3 regions of the Romboutsia lituseburensis genome follow, and region 3 is predicted to be linked to each of the others. Evidence: riboswitches for the same ligand, from Rfam matches in the RefSeq annotation. Region 3 holds a riboswitch; each other region holds the start of a gene.

What was found. Region 3 has a riboswitch for glycine ahead of NWE74_RS16555 (alanine/glycine:cation symporter family protein). Riboswitches for the same ligand answer to the same signal wherever they lie in the genome.
Region 1: another riboswitch for glycine. It lies ahead of gcvPA (aminomethyl-transferring glycine dehydrogenase subunit GcvPA); the one in region 3 lies ahead of NWE74_RS16555 (alanine/glycine:cation symporter family protein).
Region 2: another riboswitch for glycine. It lies ahead of NWE74_RS15950 (GrdX family protein); the one in region 3 lies ahead of NWE74_RS16555 (alanine/glycine:cation symporter family protein).

Annotation. Positions count from the first base shown of each region.
Region 1 covers NZ_JANQBQ010000001.1:173,701-184,541, reverse strand. The annotation lists gene NWE74_RS00925 (toxic anion resistance protein) at 1-457, opposite strand, end outside; gene NWE74_RS00920 (YceG family protein) at 481-2,004, opposite strand; gene NWE74_RS00915 (calcium/sodium antiporter) at 2,276-3,232, shown strand; gene NWE74_RS00910 (TDT family transporter) at 3,281-4,261, opposite strand; gene NWE74_RS00905 (C-GCAxxG-C-C family protein) at 4,284-4,760, opposite strand; gene gcvPB (aminomethyl-transferring glycine dehydrogenase subunit GcvPB) at 4,945-6,402, opposite strand; gene gcvPA (aminomethyl-transferring glycine dehydrogenase subunit GcvPA) at 6,404-8,929, opposite strand; glycine riboswitch at 9,111-9,215, opposite strand; gene NWE74_RS00885 (hypothetical protein) at 9,518-9,778, opposite strand; gene NWE74_RS00880 (sensor histidine kinase) at 9,870-10,841, opposite strand, start outside.
Region 2 covers NZ_JANQBQ010000001.1:3,305,011-3,315,851, forward strand. The annotation lists gene NWE74_RS15925 (ABC transporter permease) at 1-1,316, shown strand, start outside; gene NWE74_RS15930 (RNA polymerase sigma factor) at 1,481-2,068, shown strand; gene NWE74_RS15935 (hypothetical protein) at 2,028-2,891, shown strand; gene NWE74_RS15940 (ABC transporter ATP-binding protein) at 2,905-3,786, shown strand; gene NWE74_RS15945 (ABC transporter permease subunit) at 3,802-4,950, shown strand; glycine riboswitch at 5,264-5,370, shown strand; gene NWE74_RS15950 (GrdX family protein) at 5,471-5,842, shown strand; gene trxB (thioredoxin-disulfide reductase) at 6,037-7,002, shown strand; gene trxA (thioredoxin TrxA) at 7,130-7,447, shown strand; gene NWE74_RS15965 (glycine/sarcosine/betaine reductase component B subunit) at 7,585-8,871, shown strand; gene grdA (glycine/sarcosine/betaine reductase complex selenoprotein A) at 8,949-9,428, shown strand; gene grdB (glycine reductase complex selenoprotein B) at 9,451-10,800, shown strand.
Region 3 covers NZ_JANQBQ010000001.1:3,435,876-3,446,716, forward strand. The annotation lists gene NWE74_RS16545 (copper amine oxidase N-terminal domain-containing protein) at 1-57, shown strand, start outside; gene NWE74_RS16550 (S-layer homology domain-containing protein) at 143-1,465, shown strand; gene NWE74_RS16555 (alanine/glycine:cation symporter family protein) at 1,546-2,916, opposite strand; glycine riboswitch at 3,232-3,320, opposite strand; gene NWE74_RS16560 (DNA topoisomerase III) at 3,636-5,753, shown strand; gene NWE74_RS16565 (hypothetical protein) at 6,490-7,407, shown strand; gene NWE74_RS16570 (hypothetical protein) at 7,480-7,635, shown strand; gene NWE74_RS16575 (YveK family protein) at 7,874-8,554, shown strand; gene NWE74_RS16580 (CpsD/CapB family tyrosine-protein kinase) at 8,569-9,291, shown strand; gene NWE74_RS16585 (hypothetical protein) at 9,316-9,762, shown strand; gene NWE74_RS16590 (sugar transferase) at 9,794-10,483, shown strand; gene NWE74_RS16595 (glycosyltransferase family 4 protein) at 10,513-10,841, shown strand, end outside.

The DNA of each region.
Region 1 (10,841 bases), 3.3 Mb from region 3:
ATAACTTTTTAAGCTTTACATTTGCCTCTTTTATTTCGCTTTCATATTTCTTCAATAAAATATATACTTTTTCTATTTCATATCCCATAGTATCATATTTTTGGAATAGTTTAGCTATTGTATCTCCTGCCGTTTTGAATAGTTTTGTTAATAATCCTGGCTGTTTTTGATTATCAAATTCTTTTATATCAAATTTATCCATTATCTTAGTAAGGCTAAGTAACATTTCACTAGCCTCTTCAGCTTTTACTTCTTTAATAGATGCTAGTAACTCATCTGATATTTTTGATATATTTTCACTAGCTTTTTGTCCAAATTGAATTATTGAGTTTATATTTTGTACTTCAATCTCGTTAGTTAAATCTTGAACTTCTCTCATTTGTCTTAAATTTTGCTTGTACAAATCACTTTGTTCAATAATTTCTAATTCATTACCAAATTCATTAAATTCATTCATTATATTTCTTCTCCTACATGACTTTATTTAAATAATTTTGAAAAAACACTTTGTTTAGTGTTTGCTCTTATTAATGACTTATAATTTGATTTATAATTTATATTTTGAAGCCTTGTTGAATTAAATCTTTCACTATTTATAACATTTGATATATTACAAAGTCCTGATGGATTAAATATTATAATATCTATTCCTATATTATGAAGATATCCTATTAATAACTTCATATTATCATTTATAGTATCTTCATTATTTAAATATATAACAATTTTTGGAACTCTATCTACAAAGTCAAAATTATCAACAAGCCTTACTATTTCCTCCTTTAAAGATAATACTAATACTAATAGTTTAAGTACATCGTCTTTACTCAATTTATTTATATATAAATCTTTTCTTTTTATGACTTCATTAAACTTATTTAGTAAAAAGTTTTGTGTTTCATAACTATACTTTTTAAATTTGTAAATATCTAATTTCTTAACTTCTTCTATATCAAATGTTCCATCACTTAGTTGGCAAAACATTAATTCAAACATTTCTCCACTTACATCTATATCATTTGAAATGTTTCCATTATTGAAAAACAGAGTATTTGATGATGATTCAATACAGTATCTAACTAATTTTTGGTATTCAAATTTCTCTAAGTGTTCTCCATCAATTTTTTTAAAGAAGCATGGAATTTTAACATTTTTACCTTCTACTTCAAAGCCTTCTCTTAGCTTTGCTGGTTCATTGTAATATATATATATATCTTCTAAGATAGTATCAAGGAGTACACTTTTAGTAAACCCGCTTCTAAATTGCCATGGTTTAAATATTCCCGTATTTACAAAAAGCTCTTCATGAATTTCACTTTGAATTTGCTTAGTTATTGTTTCTACATTTTCTGTTAATTTTCCTCTTTTACATCTTTCTTCAAAAGTTTCTAGTACATCAATTTGTATTTCTTTTATACATGTACTCACATTATATATATCAATTTCATCAAAATATTCTTCTTTTAATGGATTTATATATACAACATCTATCTCCATTTTATTAAGAAGCATTAAAAAATATATTTCATGTCTACTTATACTTCCATAATATACACATTTTGGGTTAATATCTCCATCAAATGAAATATCTTTTAGATACATATATGTCCACACTATAATCTTAGTTATAAAATTATTTCTTACATTATCATTGAAGAAATTTTCAATTCTTATAGATAAATCAACTACATATTGTAATGCTAGCAAAAACTTATTGTTTATTTCATAATTATCAAATATTGTTATATCTTGATTCACTATATCATTTAAATTCATAGTTTGAAGTTCATTATATATATATTGTATAAGTTCCATCTCTCCACTTAAAGGAATCTCATTATCAAATATAATTACTTTATTTTCTATTTCACTACATTTTAATTGTAGAGTTTTTAACTCATTATCATACTCTTGTTTGTCTTTTATACCTATAAATCTATAAAAATAAGAACTATTTTTATTTTTAAACATGGTACTAATGACATATTTAAAACTTACCTCCACTAGAAATCCCCTTTCTGCATAATTGTATTTTTAAACTACAAGTTTTGCTATTTTAATTATATCATAAAATTTATAACTTTAAGTTTAATCATTGTAACCTTTTCTTTTTAATCTTAAAATGTACTATTTTAGCAATAATTACATTTTTACAAATTAAATCATTCTCAAAATACAACTATTATTTATTTTAATGATTTGCAAATAAACATTTATGATGGTATACTCAAACTTATATAATATACACAATTTGATATTTATTAGGAGGAATATTATGGCATTTGTTTTATTAATAATTGGTTTTATTTTTCTTATAAAGGGTGCAGATATATTTGTTGAGGGTGCTGCATCTATTGCAAGAAAATTTAACGTTCCAGCTATGGTTATAGGTCTTACAATAGTAGCTATGGGGACTAGTGCTCCTGAAGCTGCAGTAAGTATTACATCTTCTTTAGCTGGACAAAATGATATGAGCGTTGCTAATGTTGTTGGCTCTAACTTTTTCAATATACTTATGGTTTTAGGAGTTTCATCTGTAATAGCTAAACTACCAGTTGAAAAAAATACTATTAAAAAAGATGCTCCTTTTTTAATACTTGTAAGTGCGATGTTACTATTATTTGGAGTTAATTTAAATATAAGTAGAATAGAAGGTATTTTATTCTTAGCTGTATTTGCTTACTTCTTAATATATACAGTTAAATCAGCTAAAACAGCAAGTTCTAAGGAATATATAGTTGAAGGTGAGACAGCTGTTGCAGTTGAGACTTCTGTTGCTGAAGAAATATCAATGCCTAAGACTATTATAATTAGTTTAATAGGTATAGTAGGTATAGTTGTAGGTGGAGATATGGTTGTTAACTCTGCAACTACTATTGCTACATCATTCGGTATGAGCGCTAACTTAGTTGGTTTAACGATAGTAGCTATAGGTACTTCTTTACCAGAATTCGTTACTTCTATTGTTGCAATTAAAAAAGGGGAAACCGAAATAGCTATAGGAAATGTTATCGGATCTAACCTTTTCAACATATTACTAGTCCTAGGTTTAGCCACTACTATAAATCCTATAACTATAAGTGCATTAGCTCTTATTGATATAATCTTTATGGTATTTATAACTATTCTTTTATATCTATTTATGAAAAAGGACAATTCTTTAGTAAAAAAACATGGATTTGTATTAATCGCATTGTACTTTGCATATATGACATACACTATAATGAGATAATAAAAAAGAGACTATAAATATAGTCTCTTTTTTATTATCTCATTATAGTTAATTAACTTGAGTAATTAATTCTTTTTTAGATTTGAAAGTATTTATTAAAAATTGTATTGTTCTAAACACTACATATCCAATAACTGCTATAGCAATAATTAATTGAACATATAAAATAATTCTAGCCAAACCTTGCATTGAAGATTCTACTTTTCCTAGATATTTTAAATATCTTTGGCTAGCTATAACACCTATAGCTAAAGGGAATGTTAGTGGTGCTAGTGCAGGTAGTTGTTTTACTTTTATTAATTTAGGAATTAATATATATCCTACGAATGTTGTTATATATGCTAACATGGCTAAAACATTTAGAAACATTTTATTTGGTGTACCAGATATTGCTATATATCCTGCTAAACATATGCTAGCTGGTGCTGCAATTATCATTAAGGTTGGTCTTTTAGGGCCTTCTAATTTTCCCATAAAAGTTAATCTATAAAGCATTAATATGCCAACAACTATAAACATAAACAATGAATAATAAAATACTAATTTAGAGATTATAAGCAATTGCATCGGTTTGCTAGTGACAGCTGCAATTCCTATTCCAACGGTTGGGATAAACCAACTTGGAATTAAATCTATTATTTTAAAACCTTTAAATCTTTCTATAAAAAATAACATAGAAATTAAAATATGTAATATAAGTCCAAATATCCATAACCCTTGACCTAACAATTTATTAAATTGAATCATATAAACGGATATAACCATTAATGTCATAGAAATAGTTGGATAAATACTTCCTAAGATAGGATGCTTGATTTCTTCTAAAACTTTTTTAGGATATACTATATATTTTAACATTATAAGTACTATACATATAATTGCAAATAATACTGCAAAATGTCTAACCCATGAAATATTAAAATCGACAAGTGCAGTTGATATACTCATAAATCCAAGTGATATAGCTACTATAGCTATTGGTATATTTTCTAATTTTTGTTTCAGGTTTTCTTTATTTGATATAGTCATAATATAATTCCTTTAATAATATTTATAATTCTATTTTATTGTTATCTATTAGCTTTTCTGCTATAAATGCAGCAACTTCACCAGTTATTTTTACACAGTGTGCTTTTCTTTCAGGAGATTGGAATTCATAGTCTTTAACCATAACTCTGCAACAAGTACTTTTATATATCCCTTTTATATGATTGTGTAAATCAGCAGAATGTGTAAACATTTCTTCATGCATAGCTTCACCATGGCATCTACCATATGACATTCCTAAAGCCATAACTCCTCCACTTACTGCTCCACATACACAACCTGATTTTCCTATTCCTATTGGGAATCCAGATGCTAATTTTGTTACGTCATCATCAAATGGTTTACCTAATAAATCATTAATAGTTTTTACAACAGCTTCTGAACAAAAAAATTCTCCTCTTATAAAGTACCCTTCTGCTATACTTCTTACCTCTTCTATTTTTTTAATTTTAGCCTCTTCTTTGTTTGCTTCTTTTATCATATTACTTCTCCCATCTACTCATATAATTTACTGAACTATTTTATCGTAAAAAATATGCCCATGTAAAATAGATATTTCAAATGTATATAAGTTATGTTATAGATTTTATTTATATGTTAATAAAAAAATACCCAAGATTTCTCTTGGGCTCTAGGAATTTATCTTAATTTTGTATATTTATAGCTTATTTATTATGCCAAGTAAGTATTGGCGATTTTACTGCCATAGCTTCATCTACTCTTTTTACAACAGTATTATGTGGGGCAGTTTTAACTATTTCAGGATTTGACTTAGCCTCTTTTGATATTTGTGCCATTGTATCTATAAATCCATTTAAAGTTTCTAAATTTTCTGTTTCTGTTGGTTCTATCATAATTGCTTCATTTATTATTAAAGGGAAATATACTGTAGGTGGATGGTATCCATAATCTAATAATCTTTTTGCTATATCCATAGTTTTAACTTCACTATGGCCTTTGCATATTCCCCCTAGGACAAACTCGTGTTTACATACTGTATCTATTGGCAAGTAATAATATTCTTTTAACTTTTCTTTTAAATAATTAGCATTTAAAACTGCAACTTGACTAGCTTCTTTTAATCCTTCTTTTCCCATAGTTAATATATAAGTGTATGCTTTTACTAATACACCAAAATTTCCATAGAAGTTTTTAACTTTTCCTATTGATTTAGGTTTATTATAATTTAATACATATTCATCTTCATTTCTTTCAACTATAGGCACTGGTAAAAATGGTATTAATTCTTTTTTTACTCCTACTGGTCCACTCCCAGGTCCTCCACCTCCATGAGGAGTTGAAAATGTTTTATGGAGATTTAAATGAACCACATCAAACCCCATATCGCCAGGTCGTGTTATACCCATAATTGCATTCATATTTGCTCCATCATAATATAAAAGCCCTCCTATATTATGGACTAAGCCTGCAATCTCTTTAATATTTTTTTCAAATAATCCAAGAGTACTTGGGTTTGTAAGCATTAATGCAGCTACTTCTTCATCTAAAGCTTCTTTTAATTTTTCTATATCAACTGCTCCATTTTTATCTGATTCTATTTGGACTATTTTAAATCCTGCCATAGAAGCACTTGCCGGATTTGTTCCATGAGATGAGTCTGGAACTATAACTTTGGTTCTTTTAAAATCTCCTCTATTTTCATGATAAGCCTTTATCATCATAAGGCCTGTAAATTCTCCATGAGATCCCGCTGCTGGTTGTAGGGTTACTTCATCCATTCCTGTTATTTCACCTAAAGATTTTGATAAATTGTACATTAATTCTAAGGATCCTTGTACTGTGTTAGTTGATTGATATGGATGAATATTTGTAAATGATGTATTATTAGCCATATCTTCATTTATTTTAGGGTTATATTTCATAGTGCATGATCCTAATGGATAAAATCCCGTATCTACTCCAAAGTTTTTATTTGAAAGTAGAGTATAATGTCTTGCTATATCTAACTCACTAGCCTCAGGTAAATTTAGTTTTTCTTTTCTTAAATTTTTTTCTTCTATTAAATCACTTATATTAATATCTTCTATATCAAGCTTAGGAAGTGAGTATGCTTTTCTACTAATTTTAGATATCTCTATTAATGTTTTATTGTACTCTATCATTTTACATTCCCTCCATAACTTCAACTAACTTATCAATTTCTTGCTTAGTTCTTTTTTCTGTAACACAAAGTAATGTTGTATTTTTTAAATCTGAATATTCATTTTCTACGTTATATCCACCTAATATATTATTTTCTAATAACTTATCATTAACTTCATCTATATTGTCTACTGACTTTAACAAAAATTCTTTAAAGAATTTTCCTTTAAATACAGGTTTAAATTTTTCACTTGATATCAATTGATTGTATGCATAATGTGATTTTTTAATACATTGACTTGATACTTCTTTAAATCCCTCTTTTCCCATTACAGCCATATAAATTGATGCTGTTAATGCATTTAAAGCTTGGTTTGAGCAAATATTAGATGTTGCTTTTTCTCTTCTTACATGTTGCTCTCTAGTTTGTAAAGTTAATACATAGGCTCTATTTCCATCACTATCTATAGTTTCTCCTACTATTCTCCCTGGCATTTTTCTTGTGTATTTAGATTTCGTTGCCATAAATCCAACATATGGTCCACCAAAGTTTAGAGGATTACCTAATGACTGAGCTTCACCAACTACGATGTCCGCACCTATTTCACCTGGAGATTTTAGTATTCCTAAAGATATAGGATCAACACTCATAATAAGGAGAGCTTTATTTTTATGAACTATTTCTTCTATTTGTTCCATTTCTTCTATTATCCCAAAGAAGTTAGGATTTTGTATTAAAACACAAGCTGTGTCTTTATTTACGTTTTCTCTTAATTTATTAATATCTGTAATCCCATATTCATTACAAAAATCCACTTCAACTATTTCACATTTATTAAATTGCATATAAGTTTGTAATACTTTTCTACATTCTGGGTTAACAGTCTTAGGTACAATAATTTTTTTACGTTTAGTTTGACCTACAGCCATTAAACAAGCTTCTACCGCTGCTGTTGCTCCATCATACATAGATGCATTAGCTATTTCCATTTTTGTAAGTTCTGCTATCATTGATTGAAATTCAAATATTACTTGTAATGTACCTTGACTTATTTCCGCTTGATATGGTGTATAGGCTGTATAAAATTCACTTCTTGAAGTTATATGATTTATAATTGATGGAATATAATGATCGTACGCTCCGGCTCCAAGGAAACACGTTAAATTATTTAAGTTTTTATTTTTATTTGCTAATTTATTTATACATTTACTTACTTCTATTTCACTTTTAGCACTTTCTAAGTTTAGGCTTCTATTTAATCTTAGTTCACTCGGTATATCTAGAAATAATTCATCTACTGAACTTAATCCTATACTAGCTAACATTATTTTTTTATCTTCGCTTGTAGTTGGTATATATGAGAATTGATTTATCTGATTGTCATTTTGAATTTTATTATCATCTTTATTTAAATTATATTTTTCTATATTTTTATATTGCTTTTTATAAAATGGTGTTTTTATAATAGTAGCTTTCACTCTTTTCTTTCTTATTGCTATTTCTATTTCATTATCTAATTGTGAATATTTTGAGTCTATAAGTGCAAGACCTATAACTTTATTTAAAGTAGGTGAAGAATATCCTGTTGTTACATATCCTATTACCTCATTATTTGCTAGTACATCATATCCATGTCTAGCTATTCCTTTTCCTAAAACTTCAAATCCTATTAATTTTCTTTTAACTGAACTTTCTTTTTGTGACTCTAAGCTTTTTTTACCTATGAATTTATTTTTATTTAATTTTACAAAGAATGAAAGTCCCGCTTCTAAAGGAGATATATTTTCATTTATTTCATTTCCATATAGAGGTAGACATGCTTCAAATCTTAGAGTATCTCTAGCTCCAAGGCCTATTGGTTTTAAGTTCCCTTTACCTATATTTAATAATTCACTCCATATTTTATTTACATCTTCATTTTTACAATAAATTTCAAATCCATCTTCGCCTGTATATCCAGTTCTAGATACAATGCATTTCATGCCTAAAATATTTATCTCTGATTTAAAATTAAAAAACTTAATTTTATCTAAATTTATATCTGCAATATTTTGAAGTATTTCTTGAGCTTTTGGTCCTTGTATTGCTAATTGAGATATTTCTTTTGATATATTTTTTATATCTATATCATAATTTTCTTTATTTTTTATCATCCAATCAAAGTCTTTTTCTATATTTCCTGCATTTATAACTAATAAAAACTTCTCATTATTAAATTTATATACTAATAAGTCATCTACAACTCCACCATTTTCATAACACATTAGTGTATAAATAATTTCTTCGTCTTTCATATTTTCTATATTATTTGTTACTAAGTTTTGTATAAACTTTTCACTTTCATTTCCTTCTATAATTACTTCTCCCATATGAGAAACATCAAATATTCCAGCACTCTTTCTTACAGCTTCATGTTCCTTAATCATACCTTCATATTCAAGAGGCATATCCCAGCCTCCAAATTCTAAAAACTTAGCACCCATTTCTTTATGTTTTTCATATAAACTAGTTCTTTTTAATTCTACCATACATACTGACTCACTCATCGAAATACCCCCACTTACTTATATAATCTTTTATTTTCCCATTAAAAAAAAGGACATACAAACACAACAAATAAAGTTGCCTGTATATCCTCTGTTTATATACCTGAAAGTTTCAATAATTTTAAAATTATTTTGCTCCTTCGGTGACTTATATTTTAGTTTATAAGTCTTTCCAGATTTCCATCAATTAACGATATGTTTGCCTGAAAGTTTCTTTAAAAATTTGGCTATTTTTAAATTGCTTCTTCGGCTCCTAAAATATTTAGGTCTCTCTCGCTAATCTCATTTGGTAAATATTTAATTTTGATATAATTGTATGAATTAACTTCAATAAAGTCAACTTTTTTTTTGATTTTTTTTGATTATTTTTTTAACAATAATATATTATTCTATTAATTTTTTTAACTAAAATCATTTATTGTTGTAAGTATTTTTAATTTTAAATTTTGATATATATAATTTTCATATTACAAAATTTTTTTTATATTTATAATTTAATTAATAAAGCTATTTATAAATATCCTATAATCTAATTTAAAATTCTCACAAAAAAAGAGTTATTTTAAAATAACTCTTTTTTACTATATACTAATTAGCATCAAAGTCCACATGTATTTTTCCTTGTGGAGTGTTTATATCTATGTATGATAAATTAAAGTTTTCATCCATTATATCTATTTGATATTCGAAGAAAACATCATCTTCTTTTTTAGACATAAATATATAACTTCCATTTTCTTTTTCTTCTATTTCATCACAGATTTCATCGTATATTTCTTCACCATTTACATTACCGTTATAACCAGCATTTTTTATTTTTTCTTCTATTAGTCTGTATATTTCTTCCATGTTGTACCTTCTTTCTTAATAATCCTTAAAATTAGTTTATTATTAATTTATTTATATTGTCAACTATTTTTTAAGTTAAAATACTAGTTTTTTAAATATCTGACATTTCTAAGTTCACAACATTTTCAATATCTAATATATGTAAATTTTCATCACACTTTTCATTTTCTACAACTCTTATCGGAAGATGTATTCTAAAAATAGTTCCTAAGTTTACTTTACTTTCTACTTCAATTTTACCGCCATGGATTTCGACAATATCTTTAACTATGCAAAGCCCGATTCCACTTCCTTCGCTTTTTCTTGTCATTAAGCTGTCTATCTGATAAAACATATAAAAAATCTTATTTATCTTATCTTCGGGTATTCCAACACCACTATCTTTTACTTCTATAACTACATTTTTATATTCTTTTTTTATATAAACATTTATATATCCCTTTAAATTTGTAAACTTTATAGCATTAGACAATAGATTTAAAATCACTCTTTGCATCTGAAGTTTGTCTATAGCTGTAATTATTTCTTCTTCATCTGTATCAAATATCATTTTTAAGCTTTTTTTATTTGCAAATTCTACTGATGATGTAAATATTTCTTCAACTACATCTACTATATTACAGTTTTGTAGTTTTAAATTAAACATACCTGACTCAACCTTGGTAATATCTATTATATTATTAGATATTTTTAGCAATCTGTATGAGTTTTGATTAATATTGTTTAATTTATTTATTGTATCTAACTTATTTATATTTTCATTCAATATATTTCTTTCTAATACTTTAGTTGTTCCTAGTATTATATTTATAGGTGTTCTTAACTCATGACTTAAATTTACTATAAAGTCAGTTTTCAATTTATCTCTTTCTTTTGCTTTATTATATTCTTCTTCTCTTTTCTTTCTATTTTTTTTACAGTTAGCTACATGGTTAAAGCATAAAACAATTGATATTATAATTAAAAATATAGCTATAATAATTAAATGTTTCATCCATATTGGAAGAAGCAATTGATAGTTTTTTTTATTAATTATTTTTGAATTTTCACTTATATTAAATGG
Region 2 (10,841 bases), 130 kb from region 3:
AGGGTAAATCAGGATCTAAACTCTATAAAATGGCATTTACAAATATATTTAGAAATAAACGAAAAGCATATTTGGTTTTAATATCAATGTCTTTAAGTTGTATAATATTTTTAGCTGTTTCAACTATAATAACTAGCTCTAATCCAGAAAGAGCAGCTGATGGTATATTGATAGGAGATGTAGAAATAGAGCATGGATTAGCTCAATATGCAAAATACGAAGAAAAGAAAGTCTTACCTATAGACAATCAATTAATAAAAGATATTCAAAATATAAAAGAAGTTAAAAGTGTAGAAAAAATATATAAAGATTCAGGGCGTGTAATATATGAAGGGGATTTAAAAGAAGAAATATTAACACAAAAAATAGAAGAAAAACATAAAAAAGATTTTTTTGATGGTAAAGATCCAAGAGAAGTAGCGAAAGAGCAAAACTCTATAAGTTTGGACTTAACAGGAGTATCCTCTGGTAATACAATGAAAAATATGATAGAAAATAGTGAATTGGAGTTTTGGGGTAAAGCTAATGTAATACAAGGCAATTTAGATATAGATAAATTTAACAAAGGTGGATATGTAATACTTGTTGGACACAAAGATAGTAAAATCAAAGTTGGCGACAAAATTGATTTTAAGTATTTAAATAAATTCTTTGAAAAAGATGGTTATACTGAAAATCAATTTGAAGTAATGGTAATAATTGATGGAGCTGAAAACTTTAATTTATCTATGTATGTAAATGAAAATGATTTTAAAAAAGTAGTTGAAAAACCATACATCCAAAAACTGATTGTAGATACAACTGATAAAAACAAAGTTGCAAAAGAAGTAAAAAATCTAAATGGAAAGTATAATAATCCTTACACTCAAGTAAATTCAAAACAAATGTATATAAATGAGGCAAGAAAGTTTCAGTCTAGTTTAAACATTATAGGAATGAGTGCAGTATTTATAATAGGATTAATAGGTGTACTAAACTTTGTAAATACTATGATAACTAGTATAATATCTAGAAAAACAGAATTTGCAATGATGGAAGCTATAGGAATGACTAAAAAGCAACTTAAAAAGATGCTATTATTAGAAGGATTATACTATGGTGTTATTATAACCTTTGTAAATATTACAATTGGTAGCTTATCTACATTATTAGGATATAATATTATGCAACTTAGATTCTCTACATATACATATCCAGTAGGGGCATTAATAACTTGTACAATAGCACTATTTTTAGTATGTTTAATCGTTCCTTTAGTTGTATATAGTAGTGTTAATAAAGATAGCATTATTGACAGAATTAGAGTAACTGAATAAAAATTTAAAATAAATATGACTATAAAAAACATCCTTAGAAATAGGGATGTTTTTTATGTTACAAAATTTGTAATATTAATTTATTGTATTATAATAAAAAATGTTGAAAAATATAAAACCTTTTTTCAACATACCTCGTTATATAAGTGAAAGGGGGAATAAATTTGGCACAAAGTGATGAAAGTCTAATCAATCAAATACTAAATGGAAATGAAAGTGCAATGGAAATAATAGTGAAAAGATACTATGATCTTGTACATAGTTTCATTTATAGAAATACGTCTGATTATAATTTAGCATATGATTTGACCCAAGAAGTATTTATAAAAGTTATAAAAAATATAGATAAGTTTAGCAATGATAAGGGTAACTTTAAAAATTGGATTTTAAAAATAGCAATAAATACAAATAAAGACTATTTTAAAAGTCCTATATATAAACAGAGAAAAGAAATGCAAGATATAGATAATCATGAAATAAAAGATGATAAAAATGTTATAGACATTCTATCTAAAAAAGAAGATGCTAATAAAATAAGACAAGCTATTCATAAATTACCAAATCTTCAAAGAGAAGCAATACTTTTAAAATATTATGAAGACTTAAAAGTTAGAGAAATAAGTAGTGTAACAGGAGAAAATGAAAATACCATAAAATCAAGATTATTTAATGGTGTTAAAAATTTGAAAAAAATGCTTGGAGGTGATTCAAATGAAGAAATTTCAGGGAGAAGACTACACTCTAAACTATGATGATTTAAATGATATTGAATTTGATAATTTAATAGATGAGGATTTAAAAGAAATAGAATTATTTTTAGATAGCTACATTGTTAAAAAAGTAGATGATGAAAAAATTGAAAATACTATTGATATACTCAGAGAATATATACCAAAACAAGCTAAACAAAGTATTGCAATAAAATTAAAACAAGTCTTAATAGGAAATATAAAATCAATATTTAATTTAACCGAATTTAATATAAGTTTAGTGAGTAAAAGTTATTGGATATTATCACTAGTAATAATACTTTTAGGTGTAATAGCAACAAAGAAATTTAATTTTAATATATATTCTAGTGCTATAATAATGTCTCCAATACCAGTTTTACTTGGAATATTTGAGTTAATTAAAGGTAAAGAAGAAAATGTATGGGAGTTAGAATTGAGTTATAAGTATTCATTGAAAGAAACACTTTTATGCAAGCTAGTAATTATATTGATTTTTTCTATATTAATAAGTTTGATAATGACTGTAGCTTTATATAATACAAACTGTGAAATAAGTCTATTAAAAATGATTAAGTTATCACTAATACCGATGTTTGTAACATCAGCTATTTCATTAGTTATAGTTTCTTTATATAGAAATAGTAATAGCATTGGTGTATGTGTAGTGATATGGATGATTCAAGCTGCTACTATAGATGAAAAAACTATTGAAAATATATTAACTATAGATAATCTAACAATAATATTTATGTTAATTGTTTCAATAATTTTAACTGTTTATGCATCAAAGTTATTTTATAAAATGTCTATAAATTATACAGACTATAAAAATTGTGATTTTTAGGAGGGGAATATAAATGGAATTAAGTATAAATGGGGTAAGTAAAAAATTTAAAGATAAGTTGGCAGTAAATGATTTTACTGTAACATTAAACAATGGAATATATGGTCTTTTGGGACTTAATGGAGCAGGTAAGACAACTCTTATGAGAATCTTAGCAGATGTTTCAAATCCAAGCTCGGGACAAATATTAGTTAATGGTAAAAATAAAAATGAGTTAGGTTCAGATTATAGAGATTTAATAGGATATTTACCTCAAGATATAGGTTTTTATAAAAATTTTAGTGCAGAGAAATTTTTACTGTATATAAGTGCATTAAAAGGAATAGAAAAAGAAGAAGCTAAAATAAAGATTGATGACATACTAAAGTTTGTTAATTTAGACGAACATAGAAAAAAGAAAATTGGTAAGTTTTCAGGTGGTATGAAGCAAAGACTCGGTATAGCACAGGCTCTATTAAATGATCCGAAGATACTTATATTAGATGAACCAACGGCAGGACTAGACCCAAATGAAAGAATAAGATTTAAAAATTTAATAGCTAATATATCAAAAAATAAAATAGTGATTTTATCAACTCATATAATTTCAGATGTTGAATTTATTGCAAATGAAGTACTAGTTATGAAAGCCGGAGTCCTAGTAGAAAAACTAACTCCAAATCAGATGGTAGATAAAATAAAAGGCAAAGTACATAGTATAAAGATTAAAGAACATAAGCTACTTGAAATACAAAATAGATTTAAAATATCTAATATATCAAGAGATAAAGAAAATATTGTAGTTAGAGTAGTAGGGGATGAAAAATTTGAAAATTTAGGATTTGAATATAAAGAAGAGCATCCGAATTTAGAAGATGTATTTTTATATTACTTTGATGAAAATAAAACTTTTTAAGGGGGATGAATAAACATGGTAGAATTAATTAAATTTGAAATAGGAAAAATTTTTTCAAAAAAAATGGTGTGGGTATTACTTTTAGCAGTATTATGGTCTATGGGTTCTTCAATTTATAGAGATGCAAGAATGTTAAAATTTAATGGTATAAAAAATAAAGAAGAGGTTCAACAAATTGTATCTCCTTATGAAGGAGAAGTTTTAACAAAAGAACGAATAAAAGAACATGAGGATTATGAAAAAAAACTTCGAAAAAAAGATAATCTTTCAGCTGAAGAATTTGTACTTAGCAGTATATTAAATTTTGATTATAATTTAGATATTGATCCAGATTATGTGGTTGGAGATAGAGAGTATAAAAAAAGTGAACTTAAAAAAGATTTAGATAAATTAAATCAAGAAGGCAAAACTGATACATTTGAATATAAAAATATGGAATATATATATAACCTGATAGATAAAAAAGAAGCTCAAACATATCATTACAAGATGGAATGGATATATGGTGCTGATTTTCAGAGGATAGCTCCATTTTTATCAATATTAGTTATCGTAGGAATTGCCACTATATTTAGTAGTGATTATCAAAATAATACTGTACCGTTAGTATTAAGCTCGAAGTTAGGAAAAAATAAACTTATAACTTCAAAAATACTATCATCATTAATTTTTAGCACAATAATATTTATTTTTGTAAATTGCGTATTTTTAAGCTATATTGCACTTGATAAATTTAAAGGATGGAATCAAGCTTTAAATAGCTTAAGATATTTTGAGGCAACTCCATATAATATTACAGTAATACAATATTATATTAGAGGATTAATGTTTAGTTTTATAGGAATTATTTTATTTACACTACTAGTAATGCTTATATCTTTATTAGTAAAAAATAATATACTATCAATGTTAATATCTTTAGGTATATATTCTGTACCAGTTTTTATATGTTCATTTATGCCAACGAAACAACTTGCAATTATATTTAGACAATTAAATTTAGAGGAACTTATAAGTGTAGAAGCATTATTCCGTAATACAGACACATATAATATTTTTGGAAATCCAGTGTTATATGCTAATTTACTTGTAACTATATCTTTAATACTTATACCAATAGTAACTTATATGATTATACATTTTGGAAAAAAACAGGCAATATAATTTAAATATATTAATAAGATAAAAAAGTAGCTTTATATGAAGTTGCTTTTTTATTTTTGACAACTAACAATTATAAAATAAAGAAATTTTATTTATAAAAGAGTCTAGATTATAATATAAAAAAGTAATAAAACTAAATAAATGTTAAAAAATAAACAAACACTAAAATAAATTTATAAATTTGCTTAAAACATGAAAAATCAACTCGAAAAAAATAATAAAGTTTTTTTAAAAAGTTGTTGAAAGTATTATAGAAAGTTTATATACTTATCTTATAAAAGATAGAAAATATAAATAAAAATTAAATATCCGAGTGAAGGATATGGGAGACAACTTTTATAAGTGACCGAAGGGACAAGTTTAATTAAGTACCCAATTTAATTAAATGAAATTCTCAGGTACAAACACCATATCTAGACGGACCTCTGAAAAAATATATTAACAGGGAGCACAAATTGGGAATTTGTTTTCTCTGTTTTTTTATGCGAAAAATATACAGTTGTGAAAGTGAGAGAATATCATGATAATTGTTACGAATAATCCAATTGTTAAATCACAAATTCCAGACAAAGAAATAGTGCATAAAGATATAACATACATAGAAGTATTAAAAGAGTGCAGAGATCTAGTTCATAAGGGGTATGAAATTTTATCTCATCCTCTTTACGGAAGCGTAAAGCCAAATGAAACACCATATCGAAGTATAATAATGAAAAAGGGAAATAATCTAGATACAAATTCATTACATTTAATAGAAGAAGCAATAGTTACATCAAGTAAATTCCAAAATAATAAAAAAACTCCAAATTGGCCAAACAAAGTTATAGAAGATTTTAGAGTCATTGATTTAGATATTTTACAAAATACCTTGCAAAGAATTCAATACTTATAAAATTATAATTAAATTTAAATAAATATTAGATTTAATTACAATTGAATATATTTACATTTTATTTGAATTAATACAGCTTTAAGTTTATACATATTTATATAACAAAATTTTTATATAATGAAAAAATTATATTATATAAATATCAATAATATACTATAGTGCATATTAATTTAAATATAAAAGGGGGAAAATGAATGGAAAATATATATGATTTAATTGTAATAGGTTCAGGACCAGCAGGACTTTCTTCAGGTCTTTATGGAGCTAGAGCGAAGCTTAAAACACTTATAATAGAAAAAGGTAAAACAGGTGGACAAATAGTTACAACACATGATGTAGCAAATTATCCAGGATCTATACAAGATGCAAGTGGACCTAAGCTAATAGCAAGAATGGTTGAACAATGTAAAGGCTTTGGAGCAGAAATGGTGAAAGATAATATAGTAGATGCTGATTTAAATTCTGACATAAAAGTATTAAAGGGAGAAAAGGGAAAATATAGAGGAAAAGCAATAGTTATAGCTACAGGATGTACTCCTAGAAAACTTGGAGCACCAGGGGAAAAAGAGTTAACAGGAAAAGGTGTATCTTATTGCGCTACTTGTGATGGAGATTTCTTTACTGACTTAGAAGTGTTTGCAGTTGGTGGAGGAAATAGTGCAGTTGAAGAAGGTATGTTTTTAACTAAATTTGCAAGAAAAGTAACTATTGTTCAAATGGAGGATAAGTTAACTTGTGCAAAATCTATAGAAGAAAAAGCTAAAGAAAATCCTAAGATGAACTTTATGTTTAATACAACTATAAAAGAGATAATAGGAGATGGAATAGTAGAAAAAGTTGTATTTGAAAACAGATTAACAGGAGAACTTACTGAATATGAAGCAGATGAAGAAGATGGAACAATGGGTGTGTTTGTATTCATAGGATTAATTCCTCAAACAGAAATATTTAAAGAGAAGATAGACACAGATAGAATAGGATACATAATAACTGATGAAGATATGAAAACAAATATAGACGGTGTTTTTGCAGCTGGAGATTGTAGAGTAAAAACTCTAAGACAAGTAGTAACAGCAACTAGTGATGGAGCTGTAGCTACTATAAATGCAGAAAAGTATTTAGAAAGTAAAAACTGGGATTTAGCTGATTCGACTATTTAAAGAAAATCAAACCTAATATAGTTATTAAAATTAAAATAAGATAATAGATATGTATAAACACTACAATTATAAATTCAATAATTTAGTGGTTATACTAAATATTTATAGAATTAAGGGGGATTTAATTATGATAGCTTTAGACAAGAATACTTTTGAAGAGGAAGTTTTAAAACATGAAGGAGTAGTAGTTGTAGATTTCTGGAGTGAAGGATGCGAGCCTTGTAAAGCATTACTTCCAGAAGTAGAAGAATTAGCAACTCAATATGCTGATAATTTTAAATTCTGCAAGTTAGATACAACTAAAGCAAGAAGATTAGCTATAAAAGAAAAAGTATTAGGACTTCCAACTATAGCTATATATAAAGATGGAGCTAAGATAGATGAAGTAACTAAAGATGATGCAACAAGATCTAATATAGAGGAAATGATAAAAAAATATATATAGTTAATGATTAATTTGCTATAAATTTGAGTATATCTCAAGTTTCTATAGATGACTTACAACTAGCTTGTATTTAAATGAGCTAGTTGTAAAGAATGGTTTGTTAAAAAATTAATAAATGGAAATTAGGGGGTGCACGTATGCGTCTTGAGTTAGGGAAAATCTTTATAAATGACGTTCAATTTGGTGAAGTAACAGAAGTTAAAGATGGCGTTTTATACGTTAATAAAGAAGAGATGCTTAAAGAAATTGGTGGAGATGAACATATAAAATCTATAGATATAGATTTAGTTCATCCAGGGGAAAGTGTAAGAATAACACCTGTAAAAGATGTTATAGAGCCAAGAGTTAAAGTTGAAGGTAAGGGAGGGATATTCCCTGGTATAATATCAAAAGTTGAAACGGTAGGGACTGGAAAAACTCATGCTCTTTCTGGTTGTGCAGTTGTGACTACAGGTAAGATAGTTGGTTTCCAAGAAGGTATAATAGATATGATGGGACCTGGTGCTGATTATTGTCCTTTCTCAAAACTACACAATATAGTAGTTATAGCAGAGCCAGTAGATGGATTAAAACAACATGATCATGAAAAAGCTGTTAGAATGATAGGATTTAAAGCAGCAACATATCTAGGAGAAGCTGGTAGAAATGTAGAACCTAATGAAGTTAAAGTTTATGAAACTAAGCCATTATTAGAATCAATAGCAGAGTATCCAGATCTTCCTAAAGTAGGATATGTATATATGCTTCAAACTCAAGGTCTACTTCATGATACATATGTGTATGGAGTTGATGCAAAGCAAATAGTTCCAACATTACTTTATCCAACTGAGCTTATGGATGGAGCAATAGTTAGTGGAAACTGTGTTTCTGCATGTGACAAAAACCCTTCATATGTTCATATAAATAACTCTGTAGTAGAAGATTTATATGAGCAACACGGAAAAGAAATAAACTTTGTAGGTGTAATTGCAACTAATGAAAACGTATACCTTGCAGATAAAGAAAGATCTTCTAACTGGACTGCAAAATTATGCAAATACTTAGGATTAGATGCAGTTATAATATCGCAAGAAGGTTTCGGAAATCCAGATACAGATCTTATAATGAACTGCAAAAAAATAGAAATGGAAGATATAAAAACAGTTATAGTAACTGATGAATATGCAGGACGTGATGGAGGTTCTCAATCACTTGCAGATGCTGATGTTAGAGCTAATGCAGTTGTTACAGGCGGAAATGCAAATGAATTAGTAGTGTTACCGAAGATGGATAAAGTAATAGGCCATATAGAAGTTGTGGATGTTATAGCAGGTGGATTTGCTGGAAGTTTAAGAGAAGATGGAAGTATAGAAGCAGAAATACAAGTTATAACTGGTGCTACAAATGAAACAGGATTTGGAAAATTATCTACAGTTACTTATTAGTAGATATATGAATTAAAAAATATATTAAAATATCTAAAGTATAAAATTTAAAACATAAAAATTAAAGGGGGATAATTATGAGCATACTTGCTAATAAAAAGGTCCTTATAATAGGTGACCGTGATGGTATACCAGGACCTGCCATAGAAGAATGTGTAAAAACCGTAGAAGGAGCAGAAGTAATATTTTCTTCAACAGAATGTTTTGTCTGAACGGCTGCTGGGGCTATGGACTTAGAAAACCAAAAAAGAGTTAAAGAAGCTTGCGAAAAGCATGGAGCTGATAACTTAGTGGTTTTATTAGGTGCATCTGAAGCCGAAGCTGCAGGTCTTGCAGCAGAGACAGTAACAGCAGGAGATCCAACATTTGCAGGTCCACTTGCTGGAGTTGAATTAGGTCTTAGAGTTTATCATGTTGTAGAAGAAGAAATGAAAGCAGAGTTTGATGATGCTGTTTATGATGAACAAATAAGTATGATGGAAATGGTACTGGAAGTAGATGAAATAGTAGAAGAAATGACTAGCATGAGAGATCAATTCTGTAAGTTTAATGCTTAATTGAACAAAAGGGGTGAAATGTATGGGAAAACTAAGAGTAGTTCATTATATAAATCAATTCTTTGCTGGAATTGGTGGAGAAGAAAAAGCTGACACTAAACCACATATAGCAGAGAAATTACCGCCAATAAGTTTACAACTTAATAAGTTGTTAGGTGAAGATATGGAGGTAGTTGGAACAGTTGTATGTGGAGATACATACTTTAATGAAAACCTAGAAACTGCAAGTAAAGAAGTATTAGACATGATAAAAGGATTTAATCCAGAATTTTTCATAGCAGGTCCTGCATTTAATGCTGGTAGATATGGAGTAGCAGCTGGAGCTATAACTAAAGTAGTTAAAGAAAATTTAAACATACCTTGTTTTACAGGGATGTACGTAGAAAATCCAGGTGCAGATATGTTTAAAAAAGATGTTTATATAATGGAAACATCTGATTCAGCTGCAGGGATGAGAAAGGCACTTCCTAAAATGGCTAAGTTTGCACAGAAACTAGCTAATGGAGAAAAACTAGGTTCTCCTAAAGAAGAAGGATATATAGAGCAAGGATTAAGAGTTAACTTCTTCCATGAGGATAGAGGATCAAAAAGAGCTGTTGATATGCTTATAAAGAAAATAAAAGGGGAAGAATTTGTTACTGAGTACCCAATGCCAGTATTTGATAGAGTAAATCCAGCTAAAGCATTAAAAGATTTATCAAATGCTAAAATTGCACTTGTAACTTCAGGTGGTATAGTACCAAAAGGAAATCCTGATAGAATAGAGTCTTCTTCAGCATCTAAGTATGGTGAATATTCATTAGCAGGGTTTGATAATTTAACTGAAGATTCACATGAAACAGCACATGGTGGATATGATCCAGTATATGCTAATTTAGATGCAGACAGAGTTTTACCTGTTGATGTAGTTAGAGATATGGTAAAGGAAGGATTAATAGGAGAATTACATGAAATTTTTTATACAACTACTGGAAATGGTACAGCTGTTGCAAATGCAAAAAAATATGCAAATGAAATAGGTAATAAATTAAAAGATGCAGGTGTAGAAGCTGTTATCTTAACTTCTACATGAGGCACTTGTACTCGTTGCGGTGCAACGATGGTAAAAGAAATAGAAAGAGTTATGGAAGTTCCTGTAGTTCATATGTGTACAGTAGTTCCTATATCTTTAACAGTTGGAGCAAATAGAATAGTTCCAACAATAGCAATACCACATCCACTTGGAAATCCTGCTCTTGATGAAAGAGAAGAAAAAGCATTAAGAAGAGGATTAGTAGAAAAAGCGTTAGTTGCTTTAACTACAGAAGTAGATGACCAAACTGTATTTGAAAATCCAGATACATCTTCATTAAAACCTAGAGCAATGGCATAAAAAATTAAATGTTTAAATAAATATATATAGCAAATAGATGG
Region 3 (10,841 bases):
TTTCAATCATTATATGGTATAGGTGAATGGACACTTATATCAAATACTGTTGCATAGAAAAAATTGGATTTAATTGTTATTTTAAATTCTATTTACCTTATGATATATTTTTACTTGGAATAAAATAAATTGGAGGAGTTTTATGAGGAATAACATTATTAAAGTACTTATCTTTACATTTATATCATTTATATTCTTTGATTATAATTCGTATGATATAAATGCTAATGAAAAATTATCAACTAGTACAAATATACAGAATGAGGAAGTAAATATACCTGATAAAATTTTAAAAGAAGTTGTATTAAGAACATTAGGTAAAAATCCTATGGATAGTATAACTATAACTATATCTGACATGGAATCTTTAACTAGTTTAAGTTTCTGGGCAGCATTTTCTTCTGATAAAATTTCGAATTTAGAGGGAATACAATACGCTAAAAATTTAAAATACTTAGATGTTAGCTATAATAAAATATCAGATATAGGGCCACTAACAAATTTAACAAATTTAAAGGACTTAGATGTTAGTTATAATAAAATATCAGATATAGGTCCATTAAGAAATTTAACAAAATTAGAACGCTTAAATTTAGATTCTAATCATATTTTAGATTTTAGTCCACTTAAAAACTTGCCGAATAAGGAAAAATTTAGGTATGGAACTATATTAGAACAAAATGTATATTATGATGAAGTTCGTTTAACAGGTGATAGTTTTAAGATTAAAAATCCATTTATAGGTATTGATGGAGAAATGCTAACTGAACTGTATGGTCAACGTTATGGGAATTATATGGGAAGGTCTGAAGGTGATTATCTAATATGGGACAATATAACGGAAAAAGATATTAGAGAGTCAAATTTTCAACTAATAGCGGCTTATTATTGGGATTATTACTATGATGGAATGCATGATTATAATCGTGTTAGTGAATTACATATACCAATAGCACCGTTTAATGATATATATAATCACTGGGCAGAGGATACTATAAGAGAATATGAACGTAAAAAAATAATTGCGAAAGATGTTAGGTTTAGACCTAATGAAGCTATGACTAGAGCAGAATTTGTAAAAATATTTAATAAAACATTTAAGCTAAGCAAGCATAGTGGGAAAACATTTAAAGATACTAAAAATCATTGGGCATATTATGAAATTGATATTGCAGTAACTAATGGAGTATGTAATGGAAAAACAGAAACAGAATTTAAACCTGATGATCCTATAACAAGGCAAGAAGCTGCGACTATGTTATCAAACTACTTGAATTTATCTGACAATAACATAGACAAAATAGTTAAATACAAAGATAGCAATGACATATCTAGCTGGGCTAAGCCTTCAGTAGAAGGTGTAATTGAAAAAGGCTATATGGGTGGATATAGTGACAATACATTTAGGCCTAAGAATAAAATAACAAGAGCAGAAGCATTATCTATGTTAAGTAGAATAAAATAAAAATATAACTTATATAAAAAACAGCGTGAGTTTAATACTTTATAAAACTCATGCTGTTTTAATTTAATATAATTTATATTTTAAATCGCTTTTTTGTCTAAATCACTATTAATAGAATTAATATGAGACATATAAAGCTTTGTCTCCTTAATAACAACAGGCATAAGTAGTATTAGAGCAATTAAATTTGGAATAGCCATAAGACCATTAACTATATCTGCAATTATCCATACCATTTCTAATTTCAAGAAAGAACCTAAAAGAACCATCAAAACAAATACTAATCTATATCCTTTTATACCTTTAGTACCAAATAAGAACTCAAAGCATCTTTCTCCATAATAACTCCAACCAAGTATAGTTGTAAAAGCAAATAAACTTAAACTAAGAGTTAAAAATAAAGGACCTACATTCGGTAGCACACTTTTAAAAGCGGCCTGTGTCATAAGAGCACCGTTTAAATCTCCAGTCCAAACCCCTGATAATATAATAGCAAAACCAGTAAGTGAACATATAATTAAACTGTCTATAAAAGTACCAGTCATAGATATAAGACCTTGTTCAGCTGGCCAATTAGTTTTAGCCGCAGCGGCAGCAATTGGAGCACTACCAAGTCCTGATTCATTTGAAAATACACCACGAGCGATACCATTTCTAATAGCCATAGCAACACTAGAACCTAAAAAACCACCTACAGCAGCAGTTGAGTTAAATGCCCCATCAAATATAAGTGTAAATGTAGTCGGAATTTTATTAAATGAAGTAAACACAATTAATAAACACATAAAGATATATATACCAGACATAAATGGAACTATAGCTGTTGCCACTTTAGATATATTTTGAATTCCACCAAATATAACTAAGGCTACGATTAAAGTTAATATAATACCAGTAATTCTTGGATCTATTCCAAAGCTACCATTTATAGAATCTGTTATAGAGTTAACTTGAGTAAATGTACCTATCCCAAGTAATGCTACTAAAATACCACTTACAGCAAAGAATATTGCAAGAGGCTTGAACTTTTGTCCTAGACCATTAACTATATAGTACATAGGACCTCCAGATGTTTGGCCATTTTCGTCCTTAGTTCTATATTTTATAGCAAGAACACCTTCAGCATACTTAGTTGCCATACCAAAGAATGCTGCAAGCCACATCCAAAATAGTGCTCCTGGTCCACCTACCTTTATAGCAGTAGCAACACCGACAATGTTACCAGTACCAACAGTAGCAGCAAGAGCTGTACATAGTGCTGAGAAACTAGAAATATCACCATTTCCATTGTTTTCAGCCTTAAAAATTAATCTTAATGCAGTTGGAAGTTTAGTGATTTGTAAAAATCCAAGTCTGAAAGTAAATAAGACACCAGTACCAACTAATAATACTAGTAATGGTGGTCCCCATATAAATGAGTCCACAGAGTTTAAAACATCAATTAAATTCATAAAGAACACCCCTCATATCATTGTTTAATAAATTAAACAATTTAAAATTTTAAGCTAAATAAATCTTTGGAGTAAAATGAATTAATTGACAGGAATGAAGAAAAAAGTTTATCCCTAAAAATAACATTTAAACAAAATCATATTTTAAAAACCTTAGAATAAGATTAAACTTTTCAATAAGATTAAATTTTGCAATAGAATTAATTTTGAAATAAGATTTTGTTATAAAATAATAAAAGCTAAATCTAATATTAGATTTAGCTCTGGATAAACGAACGTACTATAAATGAGTACCAAAAAAGTACTAAAAAATAGTTTATAATCCCTGTCCTTTTGCCTGAGAGATTGAGCAGTATTGCCTTGCCCCTTCGGCGCCTATAATAGGTCTCTCCAGAGTTCCCTAAACTTTACAGTCCTACTTTAGAAAAAGTACCTGAGAGTGCGACTCCGTCGGTGTGTTAAAATTAACAACTCTTCTATAAAGCTTCAAACGGGTATTTAATTATGTTAGCATTATTCACTATCTATAATATTAAATAAACTAAAAAATGTCAACAATTTAATTCGTTTCGTATACTAACAATTGAATGAAATATGGAAAAAATGTATATTTATTGCATATAAAATTATTTAAATTAGTAGATACTTCAAAATATATGTTAATATAATAATTATGTAAAACAATATGCTCATATGGGCAATCAAAGGAAGGTAATAGAATGAAGAAGATATTAGTACTAGCAGAAAAACCTTCAGTAGGTAGAGATATAGCTAGAGTATTAGGATGTAAAAATGAAAAAAATGGATATATAGAAGGACCAAAATATATAGTAACATGGGCACTAGGACATTTAGTAACATTAGCAGACACAGAAAGTTATGGTCAGCAATACAAATCTTGGAATATAGATGATTTACCAATACTTCCAAAGTATTTAAAAACTGTAGTAATTAAAAAAACTAGTAAACAATTTAACACAGTAAAAGCTCAAATGAATAGAGAAGATGTATCTGAAATAGTAATAGCAACAGATGCAGGACGTGAAGGAGAGCTTGTTGCTAGATGGATAATAGAAAAAGCACAAGTTAAAAAGCCACTAAAGCGTTTATGGATATCATCAAGTACAGATAAAGCAATAAAAGATGGATTTAATAAACTTAAAGATGCTAAAGAGTATGAAAATCTATATCATTCAGCAATAGCAAGAGCAGAAGCTGACTGGATAGTTGGGATAAATGCAACTCGTGCACTTACAACAAAGCACAACGCACAACTTTCATGTGGTAGAGTACAAACTCCAACACTAGCAATGATACTAAAAAGAGAAAATGAAATAATGGAATTTAAACCTAAAAACTACTATGGAATAAACGTAATAGGAACTAAAGGATCAAGTAGCCTTAAATTTACATGGGTAGATAACAAAAACTCAAGTAGTAGCTTTAACGAAGAAAAAGTAGATAATACAATAAAGAAAATAAATAACTCAAAAATAGAAGTAACAAAAGTAAATAAAAGTCATAAGAAAAAATATTCACCAGCACTATATGACTTAACAGAATTACAAAGAGATGCAAATAAAATATTTGGATATTCAGCAAAAGAAACACTATCAATAATGCAAAAACTATACGAACATCACAAAGTACTTACTTATCCAAGAACAGACTCTAGATACTTAACTACTGACATAGTAGAAACATTATCTGATAGAATAAAAGCAGTAAATGTAAGTGATTACTCAAGAGTATGTACAAAACTATTAAAAACAAAAATAAAAGGAAATAAATCATTTGTTGATGACTCAAAAGTAAGTGATCACCATGCGATAATACCAACAGAAGAAAGAGTATTCTTAGGGGATTTAAGTGACAAAGAAAGAAAAATATATGACTTAGTAGTTAAGAGATTCTTAGCAGTACTTTGTCCTCCATTTGAATATGAACAAACAAGTATAGAAGCTAAAATAAATGATGAGAAATTAACTGCTAAAGGTAATAAAATAATATCTTTAGGATGGAGAGAAACATACAAAGATAGCGATGATGAAGAAAGCTATGATAGTATACCAACAGTTAAAGAAGGAGATACGTTAGAGGTAGAAAAGATAAATAAAACTACTGGAAAAACTAACCCTCCATCATATCTAAATGAAGCTAGTTTACTTACACAAATGGAGAAAAATGGACTAGGAACAGTAGCTACAAGAGCAGATATAATAGAAAAATTATTCAATACTTTCCTACTAGAGAAAAAAGGAAAAGACATACACATAACATCAAAAGGTAAGCAATTATTAGAACTTGCACCAAAAGATTTAAAAACACCAGAATTAACATCTTCTTGGGAAAATCAATTAAATGATATATCAAAAGGGAAGTTAAGCAAAAACAAATTTATAGGAGAAATGAAAAATTACTCTACAGATATAGTAAGAGAAATAAAACAAAGTGACTCTAAATTTAAACATGATAACTTAACTAAAAATAGATGCCCAGAGTGTGGAAAGTTCATGCTTGAAGTAAACGGAAAAAGAGGTAAGATGCTAGTTTGTGAAGATAGAGAATGTAACACTAGAAAAACTGTATCACAAACAACAAATGCAAGATGTCCAGTTTGTCATAAAAGACTAGAACTTCGTGGAGAAGGAGAAGGAAAGACATTTGTTTGTAGTTGTGGACATAGAGAAAAATTAAGTACATTTAATAAAAGAAAATCAGAAGAAAAGAATAAAGCATCTAAAAAAGATGTAAATAAATATCTAAAAAATCAAAATAAAACTGAAGAAAACTTCAATAATCCTTTTGCAGCAGCTTTAGCGAAATTAAAGAAATAAAAGTAATATAGTGTCGTTTAAAGAAGTTGAAACAAAGGGAACGATAAAATAATATAAAAAAATATGTAGAAATATACCAAAATTACTCTTAAGAGTAATATGAAATTAAAAAAATGGGTGATACAATAAAAGTATCTTAAATATATTTATATTTAATAAAAATTCCCAAAATTATTGTAAAAAATCGCATTTCTTTTGAGTAATTTAATTCTGATTTTTTTGCAAAAAACTCAAAAAATAGCTTTCGATTATTTCGAAAGTTATTTTTTTTGTAAATAATTTAAGTCATGTAAATATAAAAGGGAGATTGATTAAGACTAAATATATATTTTTTAAAAAAAAGTAGCAAAAGGTAGTAGGAAAAATTATACAATAGTATTATTAAAAATTAATACATAGAGGAATTTAAATTAAAGCTTAGTACGTATATAATCAATAGTGATAAAAAACTTAAACTCAAATTATCAATACAAAAGTCTATTACAAAAAATCTTATTATGATATTGAAAAACTAATTGTGCTTAAAATTAGGAAAAATAACTTCTGAAACTACCAGAAGTTATTTTTTTTTGTAAAAATAACTATCATAATAAGATAAAATTTGTTGTATTTTTAATAAATATACTGAATCAATACTAAAAAGAATAAAAATTATACTTAAGAGTAATTTTCTGAAAATTCGCTGAAAGATACTATTATACTAACTAATACTTTTAAGGAAGGATAACTTTATTTTATGTCATTTAAATATAGGGTATATGGGTTAAATATAGAGTCAGAAATTAAACTGGAAGAACTTATAAAAATAAAAGAAAATCAATGTAATCATATAGATGTAAAAATAAAATATGGTCAAGTCTGTGAGAAAATAAAAAAACAAGTAAATGACAACTCGTGGATAGGTACAGATATAAATGATATTTGTATATATATTAAAGATATTGCAATATACCAAATAAAAAATGGCAATACAATAATAGTAGAACCATTAAAAGATAAGGATAATGAAAGAATAAAATCATTTTTATTAGGATGGTCATTTGGAATATTGTTAATCCAAAGAAAGACTATAGCATTACATGGATCAGCTATATCAAAAGGAGATAAAGCTATTATAATATCAGGAAAAAGTAAAGCTGGTAAATCAACATTAGCATCAGCCCTTAACAATAAAGGATATAAATTTTTATCAGATGATGTAGTAGCACTAGATATGTTAAACGACAATGTACTAGTACATCATGCATATCCAGAAAAGAAAGTGTGTAAAGATGTTATGAAAGTTTTAGGATATGATGAAAAAAACTACAAGATAAATAAACAAAATGCTGAAATAATAAGATACAAAGTACCCGTAACAGAAATATTTGAACCAAATCCTCGTAAAGTAAAAGCTATATTTGAAATAGTATCTAAAGATGAATATAAAAAAGTTAGTATAGAAAAATTAGAAGGAAATAAAAAAATTGACTATATGCTGAATAACATATACTTCTTTGGGGTAGAAAGTTCAATAGGAACGAGACCTGAGTATTTCAAAAAAGCAATTCAATTAATCAATAGTGTTCCTTTGTATAAAATAAAAAGGCCTAGTGGCAAAATAACAATAGAAGATCAGATGAACTTAATAGAAGAAGAATTGTCAGAATTATAAAATAATTTATATTTCTTATTTATAAAAAATAAGATTAATATAAAAATAAAACAAAAGGGGGAGGGAGATATTATGAAAGAGTGGAAAAAGCCTAAAATAACGTCTTTAGGAATAGGAAAAACTGAAAGTATAAGTAAAGATCCTTTAGGGATAAGGCCACTAGGAAAGGATGAGAGTAGTAGTAGTAATCATAAGCCACCAAAACCGCCAAAGCCACCAAAATCATAAAATATTAAAATAATTAACTAAAATTTAAATCTCACTTTATATATCAATTATATAAGGTGGGATTTTTTGTGTTACATGTATGTAGAAACAAATTAATCCTATTACTTATATGGTTAGCACAAAAAGGAATACAAAACTACACCAGTGGGTAGTATTCCAAACTTACCTAAAAAAATATAATAATAGAGAAGTTAAAACTTAAACAAAATTAATTGGAGGATAAAGTGGGGGAGAGCAAATGGAAGAAACAATTGATCTAAGGGAATATTTTGCAATAATAAAAAAGCGATTTTGGATAATTGCACTTATAGCAATAATAGCAACAACAGTTAGCGGAATAATAAGTTATATAAGATATGTTCCAGTATATCAAGCACAGACAACATTAATAGTAAGTGCTGAACCAGTAAATGGAAATACAGTACTGACAGGAGATCAGATGTCAGTAACACAAAAGCTAGCGGTATTATATGGGGAAGTAATCAAATCAAGAGCAGTGCTAGAGCCAGTTATAAAAGATTTAAATCTAGACATGTCATATAACCAATTAGCAGCATCAGTATCAGTAACACCTGTTAATGAAACACAAATAATGAACTTGATGGTACAAGATACAAATCCAGAAAGAGCTAGAGATATAGCAAATAAAATACCTAATGTATTTAGTAAAGAAGCAAAAAGAATAACTAATGCTAATAAGGTAGAAGTAATAGATAAAGCAATACTTTCAAAAGTACCTGTAAACTCAAACAAAACAATGAACATGGTTATAGCTGCGGTACTTGGTGTAATGATAGGACTGTTTGTAATATTCTTAATAGAATACTTAGACAATAAAATAAAGACACCACAAGATATACAAAAACACTTAGAACTACCAATATTAGGAGTAATACCTGATGAAGGATTAATAAAATAGGGGGAAGAAAAAATATGCCAAAATTAATAACTATAAAAAATCCTAAATCCCCTATATCAGAAGCATATAGAGGAATCAGGACAAGTATACAATTCTCAGATTTAGATAAAGAAATGAAAGTAATAACAGTAACAAGTAGTAAACAAAACGAAGGAAAAACAACAGTAATAACTAATCTAGCAACAACATTTGCTAACTTAGATAAAAAAGTACTTGTAATAGATGGAGACTTAAGAAACCCATCTGTACATAGAATGTTTGGGATAAGTAACTTACACGGACTTACAGATGTATTAGTAGATAATACAACTTTTGTTGAATGCGTACATTGCACAGATATTAAAAATCTTCATGTATTAACAGGCGGAGTAGTACCACCAAATCCTTCAGAAATGTTAGCATCTCAAAAAATGAAAGAGTTTATAGAAAATTTAAAAGAACATTATGACTATATATTTATAGATGCACCACCAATAGGAATAGTAACAGATGCTGGAATAATATCGAATTATTCAGATGGATGTATATTAGTAATCGGTGCAAATGAAACAGACATAGAAATGGTTAAATTAGCTAAAGAAAAACTAGATAGAGTAGGAGCAAAAATAATAGGAACAGTACTTAATAAATTTGCAGTAAAAACTAATGGTCATGCCTATTATACATATTACCATCAAGGTAGAAAATCAAAAAAAGCTAATAAAAAAGCAAACAAAAAAGAAAAAGCAATGGCATAAAGAAAAGCCATGTAGGAGGCTTCTATGGAGGCGAAACGTGAAATCATAAAAGAAAAAAATAAATATAAAATAGTGATGACATGGGTACTAGATGTATGCGGTATAGTATTAGCTGTGCTAATTAGTAGTCAATTATTGAAAATAGATAATCCACATATATTTAGAATGAAGAACTTAAATACACTGATTTTGTATATAGTTTTTAGCACATCTTTATTAGGGATTTTTAAATGTTATAAAATTTATTTTAGGTTTGACAAAGCAGGAATTATTGGAAATATTTTTACTGCATGCTTCATAGCGATGTTACCTATATATTTAATTGATAAAACTTTTAATTTGCCTAAATCACCATTATTTTATATTTTTAATACACTGATTATATCAGTTTTGGCGGTTGGAACTAGATATGTATATTTATTATTTGCAAATAAATATATAACTGTCGATAAGAGAGACAGTGATAAATAGTATAAATTGAATTTATATTATGGAGGGTAAAATGGGGGAAAGATTTAGATTTGAAAGTGAAATAGATGAATCAGCTGTAGCTATTGATATAGATAATATACAAACAAACAACTCTATATTTTATACAGCAACTAAAAGAATAATCGATATAGTATGTTCTTTAGCAGGTCTTATATTATTATCTCCATTGTTTTTAGCAGTAGCAATACTTATTAAATTAGAAGATCCAAAAGGAAAAGTGTTCTTTGCACAAGAGAGAAACGGTAGATACCCTTTAACTTTTAAAATGTACAAGTTTAGAAGTATGGTACACAACGCAGAAGAACTTTTACATGAACTTATGGATCAAAATGAACAAACAGGGCCAGTTTTTAAAATAGAAAACGACCCTAGAATAACTAATATAGGTAGATTTATAAGAAAAACTAGTATCGATGAATTGCCACAGTTGTTTAATGTCCTTAAGGGAGATATGAGCTTAGTTGGTCCTAGACCACCTATACCTCATGAAGTTGAACAGTACACAGCATATCAAATGCAAAGACTTGGAGTAAAGCCAGGGCTTACTTGTATATGGCAGGTGAGTGGCAGAAACAATATTGGATTTGATGAGTGGGTAGATATGGATATTGAATATATACAAAATAGATGCTTGTGGCTTGATATAAAGCTTATATTTAAAACGGTGTTTGTACTGTTTGGAGATGAAAATGCATCGTAAACATTAAATGATAAATAGTAGGTGAATAAATGAAAGTTGCAGTTATAGGACAAAAAGGAATTCCATCTAGAGCTGGAGGTGTAGAAATACATGTTGAAGAAATAGCTGCTAGATTATCCAATAATGAAAAAAATCAAATAACAGTGTACTGTAGAAAGAATTACTGTGAAAAAGAGTATGTAAATTATAGAGGAATAAATATAAAATATATAAAATCCATAAATTCTAAGCACCTAGATGCTATTACATATACATTTCTTTCAACTATAGATGCGATAAAGAGTGGACATAATTTAATACATTATCATGCACTAGGTCCGTCTTTATTAGCATTTATTCCTAGGATATTTAGAAAAAG